One region of the Arthrobacter sp. GCM10027362 genome, then DNA from elsewhere that is predicted to be linked to it. Evidence: riboswitches for the same ligand, from Rfam matches in the RefSeq annotation. Region 1 holds a riboswitch; each other region holds the start of a gene.
The links. Region 1 has a riboswitch for S-adenosylmethionine ahead of ACFQ36_RS19350 (bifunctional o-acetylhomoserine/o-acetylserine sulfhydrylase). Riboswitches for the same ligand answer to the same signal wherever they lie in the genome.
Positions count from the first base shown of each region.

Region 2: linked by a shared signal. The riboswitch ahead of ACFQ36_RS13625 (bifunctional o-acetylhomoserine/o-acetylserine sulfhydrylase) and the one ahead of ACFQ36_RS19350 (bifunctional o-acetylhomoserine/o-acetylserine sulfhydrylase) in region 1 are both predicted to bind S-adenosylmethionine.
Region 3: linked by a shared signal. The riboswitch ahead of ACFQ36_RS03930 (aminotransferase class V-fold PLP-dependent enzyme) and the one ahead of ACFQ36_RS19350 (bifunctional o-acetylhomoserine/o-acetylserine sulfhydrylase) in region 1 are both predicted to bind S-adenosylmethionine.

Region 1 is NZ_JBHTML010000199.1:3,655-5,908, forward strand. It holds gene ACFQ36_RS19350 (bifunctional o-acetylhomoserine/o-acetylserine sulfhydrylase) at 1-948, opposite strand, end outside; SAM riboswitch class IV at 1,015-1,144, opposite strand; SAM riboswitch class I at 1,358-1,470, shown strand; gene ACFQ36_RS19355 (methylenetetrahydrofolate reductase) at 1,574-2,254, shown strand, end outside.
Region 2 is NZ_JBHTML010000093.1:5,398-7,651, forward strand. It holds gene ACFQ36_RS13625 (bifunctional o-acetylhomoserine/o-acetylserine sulfhydrylase) at 1-1,302, opposite strand, end outside; SAM riboswitch class IV at 1,370-1,485, opposite strand; gene ACFQ36_RS13630 (VOC family protein) at 1,647-2,254, shown strand, end outside.
Region 3 is NZ_JBHTML010000012.1:10,812-13,065, reverse strand. It holds gene hisN (histidinol-phosphatase) at 1-775, shown strand, start outside; SAM riboswitch class IV at 853-965, shown strand; gene ACFQ36_RS03930 (aminotransferase class V-fold PLP-dependent enzyme) at 1,005-2,254, shown strand, end outside.

The sequences.
Region 1 (2,254 bases):
CCACTCGGCGACGGCCCGGGCGTTGGCGACATGCCGCTCCATCCGCAGGCTGAGGGTCTCCAGGCCCTGGGCGACCAGGAAGGCGTTGAACGGTGCCGCCGCCGCACCGAGGTCGCGCAGCAGCTGGACCCGGGCCTTGAGGATGTAGGACAGGTTGGCGCCCAGCGCCCCGCCCTCGCCCAGGTCGCGGCCGTAAACGAGCCCGTTGTAGGTGGGGTCGGGGGTGTTGAACCCGGGGAACCTGGCGGGGTCCTTCGTATAGTCGAAGGTGCCGCCGTCGACAATCACGCCGGCGATGGCGTTGCCGTGGCCGCCCAGGTACTTGGTGGCCGAATGCACGACGACGTCGGCGCCCCATTCCAGCGGGCGGATCAGGTATGGGGTGGCCAGGGTGTTGTCCACGATCAGCGGCACTCCCGCTTCGTGGGCCACGGCGCTGACGCCCTCCAGGTCCAGCACATCCTGCCGGGGGTTGGCCACCACTTCGCCGAAGAACAGCTTGGTGTTGGGCCGGACCGCGCGGCGCCAGTCGTCCAGGTTGTCCGGATCCGCGACGAACGTGACCTCGATGCCGAATTTTCCGAGCGTGTGGGCGAAAAGGTTGAACGTGCCGCCGTACAGGCTCGGGCTGGCCACAATATGGTCGCCGGCCTCGGCGATGTTCAGGACCGCGAAGGTTTCCGCGGCCTGTCCCGAGGACAGCAGCAGGGCAGCGAGGCCCCCCTCCAGGCTGGCGATGCGGGTTTCCACCGCTTCCTGGGTGGGGTTGCCGATGCGCGTATAGATGGGGGCCAGTTCGGCGAGGGCAAAGCGGTTCGCCGCGCTTTCGGCGCTGGGGAAGACGAACGAGCTGGTCTGGTAGATGGGCAGTGCCCGGGCCCCGGTGGCGGCGTCGGCGGGCTGTCCTGCGTGGATCTGGCGGGTTTCAAACGACCACGAATTGCTCATCGGTACGGCTCCTTACGAATCAGGGCCCACGGCATTGTCCGGAGGCATTCCTCGGAACGGCGGTGGCGCCCGCGCTTGCCGCCGGCGGGTCCGCCGGCGGCCTGGTCTTCACCCGGGGCACCCCGCCGCGGAGGAGGGTTGCCGGTCAGCAAGCCGGGGCATCCGGTCCTTTGGTCCTCTGCTGACGCTCATGACCTGGCTATACAGTCTGGGACACCGTGCGCCAGGGCGCGGAAATGTGAATGAATGCGTCCGGGAACGGCCCGAATATGTGTTTTGGGGAAGCGGGGCGTCATATGACCTGTCCGGCCCGCTTCATGACGACGCAGTCGGCAGAAATCGTCATGTTGCGGCCAGGTTCCGCCGGTATTTGCCGCCCGCTGCCGCCGTGGCCTTAGGGTGGTCCCACCAACCATCAAGAGCGGCCGAGAGATCTGGCTTGTTGACGCCGCAGCAACCATCCGCCTGCCCCTCCGCCGGAGGGACAGGCCGGAACGGTGCTACTGCCAGAACCGATGGAGACGCACCAGCGGACCCACCCCGAGCCTTGTGCCGCGGCCCGGGAATCCCGTTGGTTCCCGGGCCACCCGCTGGTGCACTCCCTCGGACGAACCGAGGAGTGGAAATGACCTTGACACCACGGGCGGCGGCACCACCGTCGTTGTCCTATGAGCTGTATCCGCCGGCCGGCCCGGAGGCCGAGGCGCCGGTGCTGCGCGCCATTGCCGAACTCGAGGCCACCAACCCGGACTATGTGTCCGTGACCTACAGCGGGACGCCGGCCCGGCGCCGGGCCTCGATCCGGCTGATCGAGCACCTGGTGCGCAATACCCGGCTGCGCCCGCTGGCCCACCTGACCTGCGTGGGGGAGACCCGGGCAAGCCTGGACCTGCTGGTGCGCCAGATTGTGGGGCTGGGGGTCCGGGGCGTGCTGGCCATGCGCGGGGACCTGCCCCGGGATCCGGAAGCGTTCCGCGGCGAGCTGCCCTTTGCCCGCTACCTGGTGGAACTGATCCGCCAGGTCGAGGCCGGCCACGGCGCCACGCTGGCCGGCGGCCGGCTGGCGGTGGGCGTGGCCGCGTACCCGAACCGGCATCCGGAGTCACCCTCGTTCCAGCACGACGTCGAGGTGCTGGTGTCCAAGGAGCGTTCCGGCGCCGATTTTGCCATCACCCAGGTGTACTTCGACCCGGAGCACTACGTGCGCCTGGTCGCGGCGGCCCGCGCCGCCGGGGTGACCATGCCGATCATCCCGGGGGTGATCCCGATGTCCAGCGTCCGCCGGCTGGAACGGCTGGCCGTGATG
Region 2 (2,254 bases), on a different contig from region 1:
GGACCGGAAGCCGGCTTCCAGGTCCGCGATAATGTCGTCGATGTGTTCTATGCCCACGGCCAGCCGGACCAGGCCCGGCGTGACGCCGGCGGCCACCTGCTCCGCGGGCGAGAGCTGGGCGTGCGTGGTCGAGGCCGGGTGGATGGCCAGCGAGCGCACGTCGCCGAGGTTGGCCACATGCGAATGCAGCTCCAGCCCGTCCACGAACTGCTTGCCCGCCTCCACGCCGCCGGCGATTTCGAACGCGACGACGGAACCGGTGCCCTTCGGCCCGTACTTGCGTCCCCGCTCGTACCAGGGGCTCGAGGGCAGGCCCACGTACGCCACCGAAACGACGTCGTCGTGTGCTTCGAGGAACTCGGCGACCTTCTGCGCATTCTCCACGTGGCGCTGAACCCGCAGGCTCAGGGTCTCGAGGCCCTGGGCGATCAGGAAGGCGTTGAACGGGGAGATGGCGGAGCCCAGGTCCCGCAGCAGCTGGACGCGGGCCTTGAGGATGTAGGCCAGGTTGGCCCCCAGCGCGCCGCCCACCCCAAGGTCGCGGGCGAAGACCAGGCCATTGTAGCTCTCGTCCGGGGTGTTGAAGCCCGGGAACTTCGCCGGGTCCGCGCCGAAGTCGAACTTGCCCGCATCCACGATCACGCCGCCGATTGCGGTGCCGTGGCCGCCGAGGTATTTGGTGGCCGAGTGCACCACGATATCCGCGCCCCACTCGATCGGGCGGATCAGGTACGGGGTGGCAAGCGTGTTGTCCACGATCAGCGGCACGCCGGCCTCGTGCGCGGCGGCGCTGACCCCCTCGATGTCCAGCACGTCCTGGCGCGGGTTGGAGACCACCTCGCCGAAGAACGCCTTGGTGTTCGGCTTCACGGCCGCGCGCCACTGCGCCAGGTCGTCCGGATCCGCCACGAAGGTCACCTGGATGCCGAACCTGGTCAGGGTGTTCTTCAGCAGGTTGTAGGTGCCGCCGTACAGGCTGGGGCTGGCCACGATGTGGTCCCCGGCCTCGGCCAGGTTGAGGATGGCATAGGTGGCCGCCGCCTGTCCGGAGGACAGCAGCAGCGCGCCGGCGCCACCTTCGAGGTTGGCGATGCGTGTTTCCACGGCTTCCTGCGTGGGATTGCCGATCCGGGTGTAGATCGGGGCCAGTTCCTGCAGCGCGAAGCGGCTGGCCGCGCTCTCGGCGCTGGGGAAGACGAACGACGTCGTCTGGTAGATGGGCAGGGCCCGGGCGCCGGTGGCGGCATCCGGCTCCTGGCCGACGTGGATCTGGCGGGTTTCGAAAGACCAATCATTGGACATTGGACATCTCCCTCAACTCGGGGTCCACCGGACAGGACGCCGGTACTACCGGCCTGCCTACGGGTGCGACCCGCGCTTGCCTGCCGCCTCTTGGCAACAGGCCAGGTCTTCACCCGGGGCACCCCACCGCGGTTGGAGGGTTGCCGGCCAGCAAGCCGGGGCTTGGCGCTGGCACTCATGACCTGCATACAGGTTCGCCCATGGCCGGCCCCAGCGGCAAGTTAGGAACAACTAATGTGACGACGTGTGAACCATGGGGGCCGAATCGCGGGCGGAACCGGCCCCCGTTCGCACTTAGGCTGGCCTAAGTCGAGAGGTGGATCACAAAATGCCAAGATGAAGCCATGCGCTTCGATCATGTCTCCTATGCTGCCGAACCCGATGGCCTCGCCGCCACGACCGAACGGATTTCAAAGGTCCTGGGCATTGAGGCCGTCAAGGGCGGCGTACACCCCCGCTTCGGCACCCGCAATACCATTTTCCCGCTGACGGACCGGCACTACCTCGAGGTCGTGGAGGTGCTGGACCACCCCGCGTCGGACAAGGCGCCCTTCGGGCAGGCGGTGCGGGCACGCTCCGAGGCCGGCGGCGGCTGGATGGGCTGGTGCGTGGAGGTCGATGACCTCAAGCCCTTCGAAAAGCGGCTCGGTCGCAGCGCCGTCCCGGGCAACCGCAAGTTCCCGGACGGGCAGGAACTGACCTGGCAGCAGATCGGCATCAAGGGCCTGATCGCCGATCCGCAGGTGCCTTATATGATCCGCTGGGATGACGGCACGGAGGACCTGCACCCCTCCAACGCCCGCCCGGCGATCGTCAAGCTGATCGGCCTGACGATTGCCGGGTCCTCCGAGCGGGTAGCGGACTGGCTCGGCACCCCGGTCAATGACCTGCTCGAGGACGTCAAGGTGGCCTGGACCGCGCCCAAGGGCGAGCCGGGCATCCTCTCCGTGCG
Region 3 (2,254 bases), on a different contig from region 1:
GGACGCCGTGGACGCCCAGACCATGTCCCGCTTCAAGGCCCTGGACCTGCAGGTCGATACCAAGCCGGACCTGACCCCGGTCACGGATGCTGACCGGGCCGCCGAAGAAGCGATCCGGGGCCAGCTCTCGCGGGCGCGGCCACGGGATGCAGTGCTTGGCGAGGAGTTCGGCAGCAGCGGCCAGGGCCCGCGCCGGTGGGTGATCGACCCGATCGACGGCACCAAGAACTTCGTCCGCGGCGTCCCCGTTTGGGCCACGTTGATTGCCCTGATCGACGACGGCAAGCCCGTGGTCGGCGTGGTCAGCGCCCCGGCGCTGGGCCGGCGTTGGTGGGCGGCCAGGGGTGCCGGCGCCTACACCGGACGTTCGCTTTCGGCAGCCACCCGGCTGAGTGTCTCCAAGGTGTCAGGCCTGGCCGATGCCTCGCTGTCCTATTCCAGCCTGACCGGCTGGAAGGAACGCGGGAACCTGGACGAGTTCCTGGCGCTGACCGAGTCCGTATGGCGGACCCGCGCCTACGGTGACTTCTGGTCCTACTGCCTGGTGGCCGAAGGTGCCGTGGATATTGCCTGCGAGCCGGAGCTGAATCTTTACGACATGGCCGCCCTGGTGCCGATCGTGTCCGAGGCCGGCGGCCGGTTTACCTCCCTCGAAGGCGAGGAGGGCCCCTTCGGCGGCAACGCACTGGCGACCAACGGCCTGCTGCACGAGGAGGTGCTGCACCTGCTCAATCCGGAGCTGCGCGGCCAGCGGCCGGCGGGCGCCGCGCTGTAGCGTGGCGCCCCGTTGCGGTTCCCGCCCATTACGTAACATCCGCGCGTTGCGGCCGGGATGCAGCTAGGCTGAGCACAGGTCACGAGTGCCAGCGCAAAACCCCGGTTTGCTGGCCGGCAACCCTCCCGCCGCGGCGGGGTGCCCCGGGTGACGACCTGGCCGCGCCTGCCCGGCGCGGCAAGCGCGGATTTGCCGGTACTGCCGGCGACTCCCTCAGCCACGAGGTTCCATGAGCACGAGCATTTTGTCATCCGTCCTGCCCGCCGGCTTCCGCACCGCGGCTGTTCCCCTGCTGGAGGTGGTCGGGGGCGGTCTGGCCGTGCCGCTGCTCGGCGGCCGCCGGGTCCGGTTCGCGAACCTGGATTACGCGGCCTCGGCCCCGGCCCTGACCGACGTGGCCGGCCACCTGCAGGACCTGCTGCCCTACTGCGCCAGCGTGCACCGCGGAGCCGGCTACACCGCCCAAGTCTCCACCGCCGTCTACGAGAAGGCACGCCGTACGCTGCGCGGCTTTGTGGGCGGCCGGGAGGATGACGAGGTCATCTTCACCCGGAACGCCACGGACGCGCTGAACCTGCTCGCCGGCTGCCTGCCCGGCCGGGGATCGGGGGGCGAGGTGCTGTACCTGGATATCGAGCACCACGCGAACCTGCTGCCCTGGCAACGCCTCCCCCACCGCAGCCTCAGCGTCCGGTCCACCCTCGCGGAGACCCTCGCTGCCCTCGAAGCCGAATTGGCGGAAGGGCGGACAGCGCTGCTGGCGGTTACCGGTGCCTCGCATGTCACCGGAGAGCTCTTTCCGGTGGCCGAGGCGGCCCGGCTGGCACACCGCTACGGGGCCCGGATCGTGGTGGACGCGGCCCAGCTGGCCGCGCACCGCCGGATCGGGATGGCGGCGGACGACATCGATTACCTGGCGCTTTCGGGCAGCAAGCTCTACGCGCCCTTCGGCGCCGGCGCCCTCATCGGCCGCGGCGACTGGCTGGACGCCGGAAGACCGTACCTGGCAGGCGGTGGCGCGGTGCGCCGGGTCCGGCTGGAGACCGCAAGCTGGGCCACCGGGCCCGCCCGCCACGAGGCAGGTTCGCCCAACCTGATGGGGGTGGCGGCGCTGGCCAAAGCAGCCGAGGTGCTCGCGGACCTGGATCCAGCGGCGTGGCAGCGGCATGAGGGAGCGCTGCACAGCTATCTGATGACCGGCCTTGGGTCCCTGCCCGGGGTCAGCGTGCACCGCATTTTCCCCGAAGACTCCCCCGGCACCGCAGGCATCGTGAATTTTTCGGTGGCCGGTTACGACGCCGGCCTGGTCGCCGCGTATCTGTCCGCCGAGCACGGGGTGGGGCTGCGTGACGGCAAGTTCTGCGCACACCCGCTGCTGAACCGGCTGGGCCTGCCCTCCGGTTCGCTCCGGGCCAGCTTCGGCCTGGGGTCGCGGCTCGACGACGCCGCCCGGCTGGTCGCCGGCGTCGATGCGTTGCT